One region of the Cupriavidus sp. FW306-01-F10A genome, then DNA from elsewhere that is predicted to be linked to it. Evidence: predicted binding sites of a transcription regulator. Region 1 holds the regulator's gene; each other region holds the start of a gene.

Region 1 (4,422 bases):
CCAAGCAGGCGGGCGACGTGGCGCAATACGTGCGCTCGCTGTCGGGCCTGTCGTCGGACCCGATCCGTGCGTCGCGTGGCGAGGGCGCCTTCAAGACGACCTGCGTGGCATGCCACGGCGCCGGCGGCAAGGGCAACCAGGCGCTCGGCGCGCCCAACCTGGCGGACAACGTCTGGCTGTATGGTAGCTCGGAAGGCAGCATCGTCGACGCCATCCTGAAGGGCCACAACAACCACATGCCCGCGCATGAGGAGATCCTGACGCCTGAACGCATCCGGATGCTGACGGCCTATGTCTGGGGTTTGTCCAACACTGGGGGCGGAGCCGGGCAATGACCGACGACTCATGTGAGCGGGCGCTGGCAGCTCGCGGGAGAGCATGCCCATGAACGCACCCGGGACCGAAGAAATGGCCCGGGCGGCCGACCTGCAACGGTCGGCCGCTGCGCCGGGCGAGACCTCTGACGAAACGCTCTACGAGGTCCGCCGCAAGATCTACCCGCGCTCGGTGACGGGCGCCTTCTCCAGCTGGCGGGTCTGGCTGGTGATCCTGACCCAGCTGATCTACTACGGCACGCCCTGGCTCCAATGGAATGACCGCCAGGCCGTGCTGTTTGACCTTGGCGAGCGCAAGTTCTACATCTTCGGGCTGGTGCTGTGGCCGCAAGACGTCATCTACCTGGCGGTGCTGCTGGTCATCTCGGCGCTGGCGCTGTTCCTGTTCACGGCGATCGCGGGGCGGCTGTTCTGCGGCTATGCCTGTCCGCAGACGGTCTACACCGAGATCTTCATGTGGATCGAGCGGCGGGTCGAAGGCGACCGCATCGCCCGCATCCGGCTCGACGGCGATCCGTGGAGCCTGCGCAAGTTCCGTCTCAAGGCGACCAAGCACTTCCTGTGGGTGCTGATTGCGCTCTGGACCGGCTTTACCTTCATCGGCTATTTCGCACCGATCCGCGAACTGGGCGGCGAGGTGCTCAGCCTGTCGCTGGGGCCGTGGCAGTCGTTCTGGATGCTGTTCTACGCGTTCGCCACCTGGGGCAATGCGGGCTTCATGCGCGAGCAGGTGTGCAAGTACATGTGCCCGTATGCGCGCTTCCAGAGCGTGATGGTGGATCGCGATACCTATGTCGTGACCTACGACGTCGGCCGCGGCGAGCCGCGCGGCAGCCGGTCGCGCAAGACCGACCACCACAAGGCGGGGCTTGGCGACTGCGTCAACTGCAGCATCTGCGTGCAGGTGTGCCCGACGGGCATCGATATCCGCGACGGCCTGCAGTACGAGTGCATCGGCTGCGGCGCCTGCATCGACGCCTGCGACCAGGTCATGGACAAGATGGCATATCCGCGCGGCCTGATCCGGTACACCTCGGAAAACGCGATGCGCAAGGGCTTGTCCGCGGCGGCATCGCGCAAGCGCCTGCTGCGCCCGCGCGTCGTTATCTATTCCGTGATCTGGGTGGCACTGCTGGCCGGGTTCATGGCTTCGATCGCGCTGCGCACGCCGCTGAAGGTCGACATCATCCGCGACCGTGGTGCGCTCGGCCGTGAAGTGGAAGGCCGCTGGATCGAGAATGTCTATCGCCTGCAGCTGATCAACACCACCGAAGCGCCGATGCAGATCAGCGTGCGCGCCGACAGCGACGAATTGAAGAACCTGACGGTGGAATACGACAAGCAGGCCGAATCGCTGGCGCCGACGTCCAACCGGTTGCTGCCGATCCGGATCCGCGTGCCGATCGAGGCCGCGGCGCAGGGCACGCACAAGATCAACGTGACAGTGACGAGCGAAGGCACGGAGCGGGGGCATGCCGAAATCCGGCAATCCACCAGTTTCATCGTGCCGCGCGATTTGTGAAGCTAGTCGTCAAGATGAAGGGGGCAAGATGAGTCAGCAAGGCAATCCGTGGTGGAAGGAGCCGTGGCCGTGGCTGTTGATGAGCGGCCCGCTGGTGGCGATGGTGGCGTGCGGCGTGACAATCTGGCTGGCATCCACGCATCCGGACATGCCGGTGCAGGGTGCAACGCGCCATGGCCTGGTGGTCGAGAAGGTCGACGCCGCGCCGCCCAAGGCTGCCGCTGTGAGGCAGCCATGAGGTTGCGCTGGCTGATGTGGGTACTCTGGCCGGCGTTCCTGATGGCTGGGTTTGCGACCGCGACGGTGTTTTCGGTGGTGGATCCCGGTGACCTGAACTTCTTCGGCCAGCCGATCGAAGCGTCCCGCGAATCGGTCTACACCATCGGCTTCCTGATGGCCTGGGTGTTCTGCGCGTTGTCCAGCGGACTGACGCTCTACACCATGCCGACGCGGCTCAGCGATACCGACGAACTGGAGTAAGCGGGCTGCCGTGAGGCCTGCGCTGTCATGGCCGGATGCGGCCATGACAGCGCCTTGGCCGCTTAGCAGGAGCGGCTGTAGAGTTGCTTGATGCCGTCGATGTCCACGAGCTTGACGTGGCGCTGGCGAATCTGGATCAGGCCGGCTTCGGCAAAGCGAGAGAACAGGCGGCTGACGGTTTCGAGCTTCAGGCCCAGGTAGCTGCCGATCTCTTCGCGGCTCATGCGCATCACGAACTCGGACGCCGAATAGCCGCGCGCCGACAGGCGCTCAGAGAGGTTGATCAGGAAGGCGGCAAGGCGTTCCTCGGCGCGCATCGAGCCCAGCGTGACCAGCATCAGTTGGTCATGCGTGATTTCCTTGCCCATCAGGCGCAGGAACTGCTGCTGCAGCGACGGCAGGTCTGCCGACAGCGATTGCAACTCGCTCATGCGGACCACGCAGACTTCGGTGTCCTCCAGCGCGGCGGCATCGGAGGCATGCTGCATCTCGCCCAGCCCGTCGAGACCGACAATTTCGCCGGGCAGGTGGAAGCCGGTAATCTGCGAGCGGCCGTCTTCAGTGGTGACGTGGGTCTTGAGCGTGCCAAAGCGCACGGCATAGACCGCGGTGAGCGGATCGCCCATGCGATACAGGGTTTCACCCTTGTGCACACGGATGCGTTCCTGAACCAGCGTGTCCATCTTGGCAAGGTCTTGCTGCGACATGCCGACCGGAAGGCACAGCTGCCCCATCGCACAGGTGGAGCAGCGGGGTGACATCTCGGTAATGGGAATGGAGGTGAGCAATTGGAACCTGCTAGAAATGGCAGCGAGGGCGCGATAAGGACATTTTACCGTGCGATGTGATGTGGTAGGGAGTGAGAATTGACATTTGGCGTACTGATCAGCGTTTTTCTGCTGGCTTTGCTGGGCGGGGTCCACTGCGCTGCCATGTGCGGCGGCGTGGCGCTGGCCGTGGAGCAACGCCGCGGGGCGGCGGCGACGATCAGTCTTGTGCCCAGCCGTGCCGCCTGGCTGGGCGAGTTGCTGATAATGCACCTGGGCCGGATCTCGACCTATATGCTGCTTGGGGCCGCGCTGGGCGCGGTCGGTGCTTCGGCGTGGAAGCTGGACTATCTGCCGGTGCAGCGCTGGCTGTTCGGCGCAGGCAGCGTCATGCTGCTGTGGTCGGGCTGGCGGTTGCTGCGCGGCAACACTTTTACCGTCGACTGGCTGGAGCGGCTGGCGGCGCGTGCCGGCGCAACGGTGGCGCGCCGGCTGGCTGGCGTGGCACGCGGCATGCCGTCGTTTGTGCGCGCACGCGGCGGCCTGGCGCGGCGATATGGCGTGGGCCTGGCGTGGGGACTGGTGCCGTGCGGCATGGTCTATGGGGCGCTCACGCTGGCGCTGCTGGCGGGAAATGCGGCGTCCGGCGCACTCGTGATGGGCGTGTTCGGGCTCGGCACACTGCCTAACCTGCTGGTGCTCTCCGGCCTGTCGGGCTATTTGCGTACGCTGTCGCGACGTCCCGGCGTGCGCCTGGGTGCCGGCCTGGCGGTGATGGCGTTCGGCGGCCTTGGCATTGCGCGAGCGGTGCTGTTGCCACATTCGCTGGCCGAGCATGGATTCTGCCTGGTGTTCTGAGGCGCCGGCGCCGCGCGGGCAACGGATGATGGTTGCAGGCGGGGGCGGGAATGCCATACAATCGCCAACATTGCGGTATCGCGCGGCGTCTTGTGAGCCGCGGTAAGCAGCGGGCGAGCAGCGCCAGGCGGCCTTCATACCAGAAGGCGAGTTCAGGGCAGGGGAAGCGGAAGGTTTTCGATGCCCGTCCCGTCCCCAAAGTCCATCCGGTTCAAAAGATCTGGTTCAAAAGTCCGGCTGGCACTGCGGTGTTGGCGATGCCGGCCTTGCTCCCGATACCCGTTTTTCTTGCGTCCGAGGCCTTCAGTTCGCTGACAGCGACGTCCGATATGTGCGGACGCGCTACGCAAGAGGTTCGCTGGCTGGCCCATAACGGCATGCGAACGATCTCCTGCCGGAACGCCCGGCAACTCGATGCAAAGATAGGGAAGTGCACGGCTTGGATGCAGCAGGTATCCGG
Region 2 (4,422 bases), on a different contig from region 1:
CAAGGCAGGGATTTCAAGCTGCCGCAGGGTTGCGCTGCCCGCGAGATCCAGCCGCCCCGCAACACAGGCTACGGCGCTGAGTTGCGTCGCGCCGCACGCGGCCGAGCGCAGGGCTGCCGCCGCTGCGGTGCCGGTACTTAGCAGGCCCACAGGCAAGCTTGCGCAGGGCGTCCCGGTACGCAGGAAGCTCAAAGTCTGGTCCAGTCTTGCCACCAGCTCATCGACCTCCGATTCCGGTGCGTCGTCGACGCGGCTGTCAGGCTGCAGGTCCACGAGCATGGTGGCGAATCCTTTCGCGCGCAGCTTGCGTGCCAGGTAATGGCTTCGGGCTGCACGGCGTTGCGCGCCACCGGCATACACCATCACCGCGACGCCGACCGGGTTCGGCGCCGTTTCGAGCATGGCCCGCAGCCGAGTGGTCTGATACGGAATCAGCATCGCCTTGCTCAACGACGGCACGCCCGCCACCGCACCTGGCCGGGCGTGGGTCTGGGGTTGCGCTGGCGGTATCCCTGTTAACTGCCGGACGCGGTCGTCGCTGACCAGCTGGAACTCATGATAGAAGTGCGAGAGGTTCTCGATGCGGTCCGGGGTATCCAGGCAAATGACTTCGTCGGCAAGCGCGCGGACCCGGTCCAGCCCGGCTGGGGTGGCGATCGGGAGCGCGCATATGAGCCGGGCAGGGTGCCGCTTGCGCAGGCTGGCGAGGGCCGCATACATCGTTGCGCCGCTCACCAGGCCGTCATCCACGACGATCACCACGCGACCGCCCGGATCCGCCGGCTTGCGAACCGGCGTATACACGGCGCGCTGCCTGCGAAGCTGGTCGAACTGGGCATCACGCTGGCTGTCGGCGCCGCCACTTGCGTCCATTGCGTCCGTGCACCATGTCGCGCCAGAGTCGTCCAGTGCTACGCCAGGAACGATCCTGCGCGCCATCACCAGGTCGAAGTCAGCGCCCAGTGCGTCGGCCACGACGCGCCCGACCGGCACGCCGCCGCGCGGAATCGCCAGCACCAGGGCACCGGTTCCCCGATACGCGCGCAACGCCCAGGCGAGCTCTGAGCCCGCATGCTCACGTGCCTGAAAACGTGTCTGGTAACGGCTCATCGAACTATCTGCCAGGGATCTATTGACGGAGTTTCAGGACGACGGCGCCGGTAAGCCGGCCCTCGCGCAGGTCGGCCAGTGCTTCGTTGGCCTGCTCCAGCGGATACGCGGTGGTGTGCGTATGCAGCGGGGTCCGGGCGGCGATATCCATCAGCGCGAAGCCGTCGGCACGCGTGAGGTTGGCTACGGAACACAGGCGCCTTTCTTCCCAAAGCAGCTGGTAAGGCATGCTTGGGATATCGCTCATATGAATTCCGCCGCAGACCACGATGCCACCCTTGTCCACGGCGCGCAGCGCCTTGGGCACCAGCGCGCCCACCGGGGCGAAAATCAGCGCGGCGTCCAGCGGCACGGGCGACTCGAGGTCGCTCGCGCCGGCCCAGCACGCGCCGGATTGATAGGCGAGTTGCTGGGCGCCTGCGTCGCCCGTGCGGGTGAAGGCGTAGACTTCGCGGCCTTGCGCCACCGCGATCTGCGTCACCAGGTGGGCGGCGGCGCCAAAGCCGTAGATGCCGACGCGCTGCGCATGGCTGGCTGCGCCCGCCATGCGCAGCGTCCGGTAGCCGATCAGGCCGGCGCAGAGTAGTGGTGCGGCGTGTTCGTCATCGTAGCCGGGCGGAATCCGGAAACAATAGCCGCTGTCGGCAACAACGTACTCCGCATAGCCGCCATCGCGGGTATAGCCGGTGAACAACGGTGCGTCGCAAAGATTCTCGTGATGACGCAGGCAGTAGCGACAATGGCCACAGCTATGTCCGAGCCAGGGCACACCGACGCGGTCGCCCGGCTTGAAGGCGGTGACACCGGCGCCGCACAAATCCACCCGTCCGACGATTTCATGTCCCGGGATGAGCACCGGCTTGGGATGGCGCAGGTCGCCGTCGGCGATATGCAGGTCGGTCCGGCACACCCCGCAAGCCCCCACTGCAATGCGAAGTTCGCCGGGCCCCGGTTCGGGAACCGGCAAGTGGTGGAGGCGCAGCGGCAGGCCTGCGCCCTCGAAGACCATCGCACGCATGGTTTGGTGGGGCATGGCGCGCCTAACCTTCGACTTCGCTGCGGATCAGGAGCACAGGCTTGCTGGTCTTGGCAAGCACGCCTTCCGACACGCTGCCCATCAGCAGGCGCCGGACGCCGCGGCGGCCGTGGGTGCCAAGCACGATCAGGTCGGCATTCCACGCATCGGCTTCGGTGACAATGGTCAACGAGATCCGGCCGGGCGCCACCGGCTTTTCATCCAGTTTCACCGAATTGCGCACGCCTGCTTCGCTGAGCCTGGCTGAGGCGGCATCCAGCGCCTTGCGGCCGTGCGCGGTGATGTTGTCGACCAGTTCCTTGGGGTTGAAGTAACTGGCCTCGAAGAACACATCGCTGTCGTCTACCACGAACAACGCCTTGACCTCGGCCCCGGTTGCCTTGGCGATGATGATGGCCTGGCTCAGTGCCAGGTCGGAAGAACGGCTGCCATCGACGGCGAGCAGGATGCGCTGGTACATGATGGATCTCCTGAAGGGCAAGGGTGTGTTCGACGTTGCGATGCGCTGCATTCAGCGTAGGCGCCGGCCTCGATAAGCGCTTGATATAGGTCAACCCGAAGGGGCAGGCGCCGCGAGAAATTGACCGCAGACAGATGTGATGGCCGCATGGCTTGACGGGTTTTCATACCTTTGTTCGCAGTAGCCTCCACCGCACATGAGGACGAACTTCAGCCATGTCGCCGCATGCTGGCCCGTTGATCCGGGTCAAGCGCCGCTCGGCCTTGCTGCCTAGACTGGTCTGTAGTTGAGGGTGAGGGCGATCATGGCTTACGACAGCATCCTGGTGCATCTGGACAGCAATCCGCAGGCACGGCAGCGGCTCGAAGTGGCGGGGCGACTTGCGGCGGCCAGCCAGTGCCGGCTGATCGGCATGTACGCCGGTTTCATTCCCGATCCTGCCTGGTTCTACCTCATGGAAGGCGCGCAGCAATATGTCGCGGACGATCTGGCCCGGCGCAAGCAGGTCAGGGAAGACGTCCGCGCGCAGTTTCTGGCTGCAACCCAGGCCATGCCGGTGCGCGCGGAGTGGCGCGCCGCGGAGCAGGGGACGGTGGCATCGGTGCTGCGCGAGGCCCGCGAGGCCGGCCTGGTCGTTGCCGGCCAGTACGACCCCGGCAATACCGAAGGGCCGGTGGCCCGGCAACTGCTGGAATCGCTGCTGCTGGAGACCGGCCGACCGACGCTCGTGGTGCCGTGCGCGGGCACGTTTCCAACGCTGGGTACGCGCGTGATCGTGGCGTGGAATGGCAGCCGCGAGGCGGCGCGGGCGCTTCACGACGCCGTGCCGCTGATGGCCGGCGCGCAGGCGCGCATTCTTTGCGCACAGACCGCGGCCAAGGAGGCAAGAGCCGACGCCACCCCGGTCGGCCACGCCGCACGCGTGCTGGAGCGCCACGGCGTCGCCGTGGAAATCGAACACGGTCCTGGTGGGGCTGACCTGACCATCGGCGAACTCATCCTTTCGCGCGCGGCGGATTTCGATGCCGACCTGATTGTGATGGGTGCCTACGGACACGGTCGCATGCGGGAACTGGTGCTGGGCGGTGTCACGCGTACGCTGCTTGACTCAATGACCGCACCGGTGCTGTTTTCACGATGATGCAAGGTCAAACCAAAGAGTGGAATCACGTCATGGACTTCAGAACCATCCTTGTCGACCTGAGCGAAGATGCTGCACGGTCCGCACGCATTGAAACGGCAGCACGGCTTGCCGAAAAGTCCGGCGGCAGCGTGGTCGGACTGACGGCAACAGGAACGCACCTGGAGCCGTTTCGTGGGGCGGGCGAAGAAGCCGGGCAATACGGCGTGCTTGCCGCGAACCATTTACACAAGCTGGCTGCGGCTCACAGGAACGCACTCGAAACGCTGACCGGGCAAGTGTCGCCGGCCATTCCCACCCGGCACATCGTTGTCGAAGCCGAGTCTGGCTGGGCGCTTGCCGACGAGGGCCGCTTCGCCGATCTCATCCTGCCCGCAGCGCCCTCGGCGCAGGCCGATGTGCCGGCTCTGCTGGCCGGGGTCGCGGAGTACGCGATGCTCAATGCAGGCCGGCCCATCCTGCTGGTGCCGGGCGCGTCCGGCCCGCGACTTGGCGGCCATGTCGCCATCGCCTGGAACGGCGGCCGGGAGGCCGCGCGCGCGGTCGCGGACGCACTGCCGTGGCTTGTGCATGCCAGCGCCGTTACCGTCCTGGTGGTCAGTGCTGGCAAGCACAGCGCTGCCGGTGAGAAAGCGGCCTATCGTGACAGCGCGGATCGGCTGACAGCGTGGCTGC
Region 3 (4,422 bases), on a different contig from region 1:
GGGAGTTGGCCACCAGCCGTGCGAATTTCTCCGGGCCGCCAACCCGGTGGGCCCAGCCGTTGGCGATCAGTAGTTGTCTGGCTGCCTCGATGTCGTCGGGCAACAGGTTACGGATTTCCATCGGCGGCTCTCCCAGTAAAGCGTGTACGGCCCCTCGCCGCCCCTTGCCACCAGGGGCGCCGCGAGTCGAGAACGGCACGGGAACCCGTGCCGCGCAATTGGCGGAGTGTAGCGAGCGGGCGCGGGCGCGTCAATTTGGCTTCCGGCGGGGTCGGGTGCTGCTCACGCCGGCGCGCCGGCGCGGTATCATGGCCTCCATGAACGCCCCCGTCTTTTCCTCCGCACATCCGGCCGACCAGCTTGCCGAGTTCACCGACGCGGATGCGGCGATCGCGCGCATCCGCGACATCTACGAAGCTTCTGTCGGCGCCGTGCGCGCGCGCTTCGATGCCTTCGCCAGCGGCAAGCCGCTGCCCTCGGCCGCGCATGCGTGCTATCCGTACCTGGGCATCTCGGTCAACATCGAGACCATGGTCACCGACAGCCGGCCGTCCTGGGGCACGGTGGCCTACCCGGGCGTTTATGGCACCACCGTGACCCGCCCCGACCTGCTGGCGGACTACTACCGCGACCAGATCGAGCGGCTGATGCGCTATCACCGCGTGCCGGTGGTGGTGGGGCTGAGCCGGCGCCCGATCCCGCTGCCGTTCGTGATCGAGGCTTCGACCACCGACATCAGCTACACCCAGGCGCGCGAGCTGGAGGCATCGTTCGTGCTGCCCGAGCTGAGCCGCATCGACGACGGCATCGCCAACGGCACCTATGAGCCGATCCCGGGCGAGGCCTGGCCGCTGTCGCTGTTCCCGGCCGAGCGCGTGGACCTGGCCCTGCAGCGGCTGTACCACTACACCGGCACGGCACCGCAGCATTTCCAGCGCTTCGTGCTGTTCACCAACTACCAGCGCTATGTCGACGAGTTTGTCGAGCTGGGCCGGGGCCTGATGGCCAGCAGCGACGGCGGCGGCTACACCCGCTTTGTCGAACCCGGCGACGTGATGCAGGAACTGGGCGGCGCGGAACCCGACGACGCCTCGCGCCCGCGCGCGCTGCCGCAGATGCCGGCCTATCACCTGGTGCGCGAAGACAAGCTGGGGGTGACGCTGGTCAATATCGGCGTGGGACCGTCCAACGCCAAGACCATGACCGACCACCTGGCCGTGCTGCGCCCGCATTGCTGGCTGATGGTGGGCCACTGCGGCGGCCTGCGCCGCTCGCAGCAGCTCGGCGACTACGTGCTGGCGCACGCCTATGTGCGCGACGACCACGTGCTCGACCACGACCTGCCGCCGTGGGTGCCGGTGCCGCCAATCGCCGAGATCCAGGTGGCCCTGCAGGAGGCCGTTGCGCGCGTGACCGGGCTGTCCGGCAACGAGATGAAGACCCGCATGCGCACCGGCACGGTGGTCTCGACCGATGACCGCAACTGGGAGCTGAAGTCCAAGTCGCTGTATGCGCGCTTCAACCAGTCGCGCGCGATTGCCATCGATATGGAAAGCGCGGCGGTGGCGGCCAACGGCTTCCGGCTGCGCGTGCCCTATGGCACGTTGCTGTGCGTGTCGGACAAGCCGCTGCATGGCGAGCTCAAGCTGCGCGGCATGGCCAACGCCTTCTATCGCCAGCGTGTCAGCCAGCATATGACCATCGGGCTGGAGGCGATCCGCATCCTGCGTGAGAACGGAGTCGAGCAGCTGCATTCGCGCAAGCTGCGCAGCTTTGATGAGCCGGCGTTCCGGTAGGTCGGCACCCGCGCTCATCCGGAAAAGCAGAAGGCCGGCGCCTGATTGGCGCCGGCCTTTTGCATGGCACTGCAGGATCAGAAGCGATACCCCACCCCCATGCTGAACAGCCACGGATCCAGGTTCACCTTGGACACCTTGACATCGCCGGCCTTCACATCGCTCGACAGCCAGATCTTCTTGATGTCGGCGTTGAGGAACCAGTTCTTGGTCAGCTTGTAGTCCATGCCGATCTGCAGGGCCGGGCCCACGCTCCAGCTATCGAGCTGCAGCGCGTTGTTGGCAATGTTCTCGCCCCAGATGCGGGTGAAGTTCAGGCCCGCGCCGACATACGGGCGGAAGGTGCCGTTGGGGATGAAGTGGTACTGCACCAGCAGCGTCGGCGGCAGATGCTTGAAGGTGCCGACCTTGTTGCCGTCCAGGTAGACGTTCTGCTTCTGCGGCACGGTCAGGACCAGTTCGGCGGCGATGTTCGGCGTGAAGAAGTAGGTGACGTCGAACTCGGGAATCCACTTGTTGTTGACCGTGATGCGGTCCGAGGGGCCGACGCCGCCGACAGGGTCGGAGCTGTTGGCCATGTCGAGATAGGTGCCGCGCAGGCGCACCATCCAGTTGCCCTGCGCATCGTCCGCGGCGGCGGCAGGGGTGGCGAAGGCGCCCAGCATGGCGCAGGCGGCGATGGCGGAACAGGTGACCCGGGTGCGAAGAGAGAGTGTTTTCATGAGGTTCTGCTTGGTCTGGTATCAAATCCGGACCCAGTTTGGCCGAGCAGGTCGGGCTGGGCTTTGACCCAAAACAAGTAGCAGGGAACGGGGCCGGCGCGCGTGGCGCAGGCGCTACAGCGAGGAAGGCGCCGCGGTGCCAGTTGCGCCGGCGCTTCTAAACACATGCGGAATTATTCGTGGCGCGGTGCGATGCTGCCCCTTACGCTGTGCGAAAGATCCGAGCACGCATGCAGCGTGTGCGGATCGGCACCGAGCATGTCGTGGGCGTCCGCAAGGGCGTCTTTCCGGGTGTGCCCCGTGGGGGCGGGGCACACCGGTTTTCTTGCGGCGGCTTGCGGTGTCAGGCCTCGGCGGCCTCGGCGGACTGCGGGGCCTGCGCCGCGCCAAAGCCGGCCTGCAGGTGCCGGTTCACGCCCGAGATCACCGCGCGCAGCGACGCCGTGACCAGGTTGGCGTCGATGCCGGCGCCGAACCCTGTCGGCGAATCGCCCACGCGCACTTCCACATAGCAGGCCGCGCGCGCATCCGCGCCGGCGGTCATCGCATGCTCGTGGTAATCCATCACGCGCACCGGCAAGTCCAGCGCATTGACGAAGGCATCGATGGGCCCGTTGCCGGTGCCGCGCACGCTGCACGGCTTGCCGTCGCGCACCATCTGCACTTCGATCTCCGTGGCGCCGCCGCTGTCAGATACCAGCTGGTGCGATACATAGCGCAGCGGTGTCTGCTGCGCGAGGTACTTGCGCTGGAACAAACCATAAAGATCCTCGGCACTCGCCTCGAGCCCGGTGTCGTCGGTCATGGCCTGCACCGCGCGGCTGAATTCGATCTGCAGGCGGCGCGGCATGTAGATGCCATGCACCTGCTCCAGCAGGTAGGCCATGCCGCCCTTGCCGGACTGGCTGTTGACGCGGATCACCGCGTCATAGCTGCGGCCCAGGTCGGCCGGGTCGATCGGCAGGTAGGGCACTTCCCAGATGCCGTCCGGCTGCTGCTGTGCAAAGCCCTTGCGGATCGCATCCTGGTGCGAGCCCGAGAACGCGGTGAACACCAGGTCGCCCACATACGGGTGGCGCGGATGCACCGGCAGCTGGTTGCAGTGCTCAACGCACTGGCGCACTGCGTCGATATCGGAGAAGTCCAACCCGGGTGCCACGCCCTGCGTATAGAGGTTGAGCGCCAGCGTCACCAGGTCGACATTGCCGGTGCGCTCGCCGTTGCCGAACAGGCAGCCTTCGACGCGGTCCGCGCCCGCCATCAGCGCCAGCTCCGCGGCGGCCACCGCGGTGCCGCGGTCGTTGTGCGGGTGCACTGACAGCGCGATGTGTTCGCGCCGTTCCAGGCGGCGGTGCATCCATTCGACCTGGTCGGCGAACACGTTGGGCGTGCTGCATTCGACCGTGGTCGGCAGGTTCAGGATCATCGGCCGGTCCGGGCCGGCCTGCCAGGCGGCAGAGACGGCGTTGCTGACTTCCAGCGAGAAGTCGAGCTCGGCCAGGCTGAAAGTCTCGGGCGAGTACTCATAGGTCCATGCCGTGCCAGGCATGGCACCGGTCAGCGACCTGATCAGGCGCGTGCCCGAGACCGCGACCTCCTTGATCTCTTCACGCGAGGCATTGAAGACGATGCGCCGCCAGGCCGGCGCGATCGGGTTGTACAGGTGCACCGTGGCCCGCGCTGCGCCGCGCACGGACTCGACGGTGCGGCGGATCAGGTCTTCGCGCGATTGCGTCAGCACCACGATGTTGACGTCTTCGGGGATGCGCTGCTGCTCGATCAGCATGCGCACGAAGTCGAAATCGGTCTGCGAGGCGGCGGGGAACGCCACTTCAATTTCCTTCAGGCCGATTTTCACCAGCTGCTCGAAGAAGCGCAGCTTGCGCGCCGGGTTCATCGGCTCG
Region 4 (4,422 bases), on a different contig from region 1:
TCCATCGCGGCGCTCAGCGCCGCGTCCACGCGTGCGGCCGCGTCCGGCGGCAATGCTGGCCCGCTGGCGGCCTGGGCCACGGCCTGGCGCAAGGCGTCGGCATCGTAGTCGCGCGGGTCGAGGCCGTCGGCCGCGGCCGCGGCCAGCGCATCGACGGCCTGGCGGGCCGCCGGCACCGGTCGGCCCTGCGCAAACCACATCGGTTCGTTGGCGAAGGCAGGCGTGGCCAGGCATGCGGCGGCACAGGCAAGCACGACAGCGCCCAGGCGGCGTGCGGCGGCATTCAGGGTCGGTGGCATCGGGCGAAAAGTTCGGATTCGTCACACACGCCAACAGTCTACCCGCGATGGCGGCATGGTGCCGCAAGCCGCCCGGGGTGCGCGTTACCACACCAGCTGATGCCGCCGCGCGTAGTCCACCATTTCGACCAGGGAGCCGACATTGAGCTTGGCCATGATGTTGGCCTTGTGCGTGCTGACCGTCTTGCTGCTGATCAGCAGTTGCGCCGCGATCGACTTGTTGGAATGGCCGCGCGCCAGGTATTGCAGGATGGTGATCTCGCGGTTGCTCAGCCGCGCAAAGCCGGATTCCCGCTGCTCGCCGATCTGGCGCACGGTTTCCAGCGTATGCATGGGAAATACCAGGTAGCCGCTGAGCACGCCGCGTACGGCCTGCATCACCTCGGCCAGCCCACGCTGCTTGACCACGAAGCCATGGGCGCCGGCGCGCAGCGCCCGCACCGACGCCAGGGTGGCGTCGCTGTCGGACAGTACCAGCAAGGGCACGGCGGGCTGCGTCGCCGAGACGCGCCGGACAAAGTCGATGCCGGGATTGCCGAAGCACTCGATATCGACCAGCACCAGCCCCGGCCGTTGCTCGCGGACCAGCCGGAATGCTTCCTGCATGCCGTCCATTTCCAGTACTTCACCGGCGCCCAACTCAGCGCGGATTTCAGCGGACAGCGTGGTGCGGAACCGGGAGGGTTCATCGACGATCAGCGCGAGATGCAATTTGAGGCTCCTTAACGACTTGCATGGCTTGGCCTGGTGCCAAGGTTAAGGGGCCGGAGAGATCCTGATGCGCCGAATCCTCGCCGCGCAGATGCGGCAAAATCTGCATCAGAGTCAGACTCTTCTGCATGGCTGTTTTCGTATCGATGCCGCGGTCGGCGTTACCCGTTGGCAGCGTCGAGGACTTCAGTCAGCTTGCGGCTGGCATCCAGCGCCGCGGGGAACCCGCAGTAGACCGCGCTGTGCACCATCAGTTCGCGCAGTTCCTGCGGCGTAACGCCATTGGCGAGCGCGCCGCGCAGGTGGCCGGCCAGCTCCTGCGGCCGGTTCAGCGCAATCAGCATCGACACCGTGGCCAGGCTGCGCTGCTTGCGGTCCAGGCCGTCGCGGGTCCAGACCGTGCCCCAGGCGAACTCCGTCACCAGTTGCTGCAGGCTGGTGTCGCCCTGCTGTGCGGCGGCGTCCAGCGCGCGCCGGACGTGCTCGGGGCCGAGCACTTCGGTGCGCACGTCAAGACCGGCCTCGAAGGCCGGCGTGGGAGTGTAGGCGGGAAGTTGGCTGGGTTCGGCCATGGCATGGGTCTCCGGTTTGGGTGGATGCCGCATGGTAGCCGAACCGATCAAGCCGATTCGAGCGGCCGCAGCATCGGTGCCGCGGCCCCAAGGTCATTCCATGCCCGCGGGCAGGAAGCGCGGCGCCGGCGCCGAACGCGGCACCTCGCGCTCGCCCTGCTGGTACAGCCGATACGTGCCGCGTGCCTGGTTGTGCGGATGGCGCGCGGCCTCGTCCAGGGTCAGCACGCGTGCAAAGCACACGTCGGTGCCGCCCAGCACCGCCTCCCAGTGGGTGCTGGGCTTGCCTGCGATGCAAGCGGCAATGCGTGCCTTCACCGCGGGCCACTGGGCGCGGTCATACTGCGTGGCGGGGTCGATGTCGGTCAGTTCGAGCCGCTCGAGCAGCTCGCGGTAGAACTGCGGCTCGAGCGCGCCCAGCGTGATGGCGCGGCCGTCGGCACAAGGGAAGACGTCATAGAACGGCGAATCGTGGAAGGGGCTCGGTTGCGGGCCGCCCAGCGTGCCGGCTGCGCGCGACACCTGCACCAGCGAGCCCAGCATGGCGACGATATCGGTGATGGCCGCATCCACCACGCAGCCCTCGCCGCTTGCGCGCGCGCTCAGGATGGCGCTGGTGATGCCGAATGCCAGGCCAAGCGCGCCGGTGGCATCGCCCATCACGGTCGGCGGCACCATCGGCAGCTCGCCCTCGCGCGCGGCCATCGACAAGAGGCCGGTCAGCGCGATGTAGTTGAGGTCGTGGCCGGCGCTCTGCGACAGCGGGCCGGTCTGGCCCCAGCCGGTCATGCGCCCGTAGACCAGGCGCGGATTGCGTGCATGGCACGCCTTCGGGCCCAGGCCGAGGCGCTCCATCGCTCCCGGGCGCAGCCCTTCGATCAGCGCGTCGGCGCCGGCCACCAGGTCCAGCGCGGCGGCCACGTCGTCCGCAGACTTCAGGTTCAGTTGCACCACGCGCTTGCCGTGCTCCAGCTCCATCTCAGGCGGCACGGGCTGGCCGCGCAGGATGCGGCGGGCATCCGGCGCGACCGGCCGGGTCACCAGCGTGACCTCGGCGCCCAGGCCGGCCAGCATCGCACCGCACAACGGGCCGGGGCCGATGCCTTCGAATTCCACTACCTTGATACCGCGCAGGGGCAGCAGGTTGCCACGCTCACTCATGATCGTCGTCTCCGGAATCGCCGCCCGCCCGGGCCATGGCCGGGGGACAGCTTGCATTGAATTGGTATGGGATGGGCTGTGCCTGCGGCAGCGCGGGCGTGCCAATGCCTGCCGCGGGGCTCGGGAGCATGCTACGCGCCACGGCGTTGACGGGGCAATGGCCAAATGCTTCAGCCGGCTTGACGGAATCCGTCAGCCGGCCGGCTATCGCACGGCGAAATCGGATAAATCCGATCCGACTTGATCTAAATCGGGTCCTGGCAGGACACTAGGTGCCATGATGGTTCCAGATGGCGGTGCCGCCTCATGGTGCACCGCCTGCCGACAGCCCCCATCCAGGAGATTTCCAACATGACCAATATCGTGCTCGCCACCGACGGTTCGGCCTTCAGCGACGCCGCGGCCCGTTTTATCGCCGAAGGCAAGCTGCTGCAGAGCGGCTTCACCGTGCATGTCGTGCATGTCGCGCCGGAAGTAAGCGGCCAGGTGCGCGCCTTTGTCAGCAAGGAGACCATCGATGACTGGCACAAGGAGGCCAGCGACAAGGCCATGGCGACGGTCTGCGAGATTCTGTCCGCAGCCAAGGTGCCGTTCGAGCGGCACCCGCTGCACGGCTTCGCGCCGGAGCGCATCGTCGCCTGTGCGCGCTCGGTCGACGCCGCAGCCATCGTGATGGGCACGCATGGCCGGGGTTCGTTCTTCGATGCGGTGATCGGTTCGGTCGCAGGCCGCGTGCTGGCGCAGGCCGAGTGCCCGGTGCTGCTGGTCAAGGCGCCGGAAAAGAAGGGTTGAGCAAAGTAGTGGAAAACCGGCGCCCTGGCGGCGCCGACCGGTAGACCTCAGGCGCCCCACAGGGGCGCTTCGTCCATCAGCGCCACCTGTTCGCGCAGTTCCAGGATGCGATCCTGCCAGTAGCGCGCCGTGCCGAACCAAGGGAACGCGGCCGGAAAGGCCGGGTCGGCCCAGCGGCTGGCGAGCCAGGCGCTGTAATGGAGCAGCCGCAGCGTGCGCAGCGCTTCCACCAGCCACAGTTCGCGCGGCTGGAATTCGGCGAAGTCCTCATAGCCGGCAACGATGTCGGCCAGTTGGTCCTGCATGGCCGCGCGGTCGCCCTCGAGCAGCATCCAGATGTCCTGGATCGCCGGCGCCATTCGGCTGTCATCGAAGTCAACGAAATGCGGGCCCGGTGCGCCATGAGTGCCGCCGCGCGCGTCGTCCTCGCCGATCCACAGCACATTGCCGCGATGGCAGTCGCCGTGGGTGCGCAGCAGGCGCACCTCGCCGGCGCGCTCATAGCAGCAGCGCACGCCGTCCAGCGCCAGGTCGGTCACCGATTGCCATGCGGGCAGCAGGTCGGCGGGAATGCAGCCGCTGGCGAGCAGCCAGTCGCGTGGGACAACGCCGAAGGTTTCAAGATTTAGCGCCGGGCGCGCCTGGTAGGGCTGCGTCGCCCCCAGCGCGTGGATGCGGCCGATGAAGCGGCCGAGCCAGGTCAGCGTGTCGGAACGGTCCAGCGCGGGCTCGCGGCCGCCGCAGCGGGGGAATACCGCGAAACGGAAGCCGGCGTGATGCAGCAGCGTGCCGGCCGCGCCCGGTGCCAGCACCATGGCCGGCACGGCCGGGATCTCGGCATCGGCCAGCTGCTGCACGAAGGCGTGTTCTTCCAGGATGGCCGCATC

What was found. Region 1 encodes FNR, which switches genes on or off when oxygen is low (the NO sensors DNR and NnrR bind a similar motif). Its sites were predicted from a motif close to TTGATNNNNATCAA; they were not measured.
Region 2: a site for FNR is predicted at 2,687-2,700, ahead of AC3WLF_RS01695 (universal stress protein). Genes of this name have one in related genera too.
Region 3: a site for FNR is predicted at 2,582-2,595, ahead of AC3WLF_RS05915 (OmpW/AlkL family protein). Genes of this name have one in related genera too.
Region 4: a site for FNR is predicted at 2,984-2,997, ahead of AC3WLF_RS28710 (universal stress protein). Genes of this name have one in related genera too.

Annotation. Positions count from the first base shown of each region.
Region 1 is NZ_JBYSYA010000008.1:204,413-208,834, reverse strand. It holds gene ccoP (cytochrome-c oxidase, cbb3-type subunit III) at 1-335, shown strand, start outside; gene ccoG (cytochrome c oxidase accessory protein CcoG) at 385-1,857, shown strand; gene AC3WLF_RS14620 (hypothetical protein) at 1,886-2,095, shown strand; gene AC3WLF_RS14615 (hypothetical protein) at 2,092-2,337, shown strand; gene fnr (fumarate/nitrate reduction transcriptional regulator Fnr) at 2,400-3,125, opposite strand; gene AC3WLF_RS14605 (sulfite exporter TauE/SafE family protein) at 3,204-3,962, shown strand.
Region 2 is NZ_JBYSYA010000001.1:361,479-365,900, reverse strand. It holds gene AC3WLF_RS01705 (phosphoribosyltransferase) at 1-1,110, opposite strand, end outside; gene AC3WLF_RS01700 (zinc-dependent alcohol dehydrogenase family protein) at 1,130-2,143, opposite strand; gene AC3WLF_RS01695 (universal stress protein) at 2,151-2,606, opposite strand; gene AC3WLF_RS01690 (universal stress protein) at 2,911-3,747, shown strand; gene AC3WLF_RS01685 (universal stress protein) at 3,780-4,422, shown strand, end outside.
Region 3 is NZ_JBYSYA010000003.1:85,921-90,342, reverse strand. It holds gene AC3WLF_RS05925 (GNAT family N-acetyltransferase) at 1-121, opposite strand, end outside; gene AC3WLF_RS05920 (AMP nucleosidase) at 309-1,796, shown strand; gene AC3WLF_RS05915 (OmpW/AlkL family protein) at 1,874-2,518, opposite strand; gene leuA (2-isopropylmalate synthase) at 2,862-4,422, opposite strand, start outside.
Region 4 is NZ_JBYSYA010000032.1:361-4,782, reverse strand. It holds gene AC3WLF_RS28730 (L,D-transpeptidase family protein) at 1-299, opposite strand, end outside; gene AC3WLF_RS28725 (LuxR C-terminal-related transcriptional regulator) at 384-1,010, opposite strand; gene AC3WLF_RS28720 (carboxymuconolactone decarboxylase family protein) at 1,172-1,582, opposite strand; gene AC3WLF_RS28715 (CaiB/BaiF CoA transferase family protein) at 1,676-2,743, opposite strand; gene AC3WLF_RS28710 (universal stress protein) at 3,095-3,535, shown strand; gene AC3WLF_RS28705 (serine/threonine protein kinase) at 3,583-4,422, opposite strand, start outside.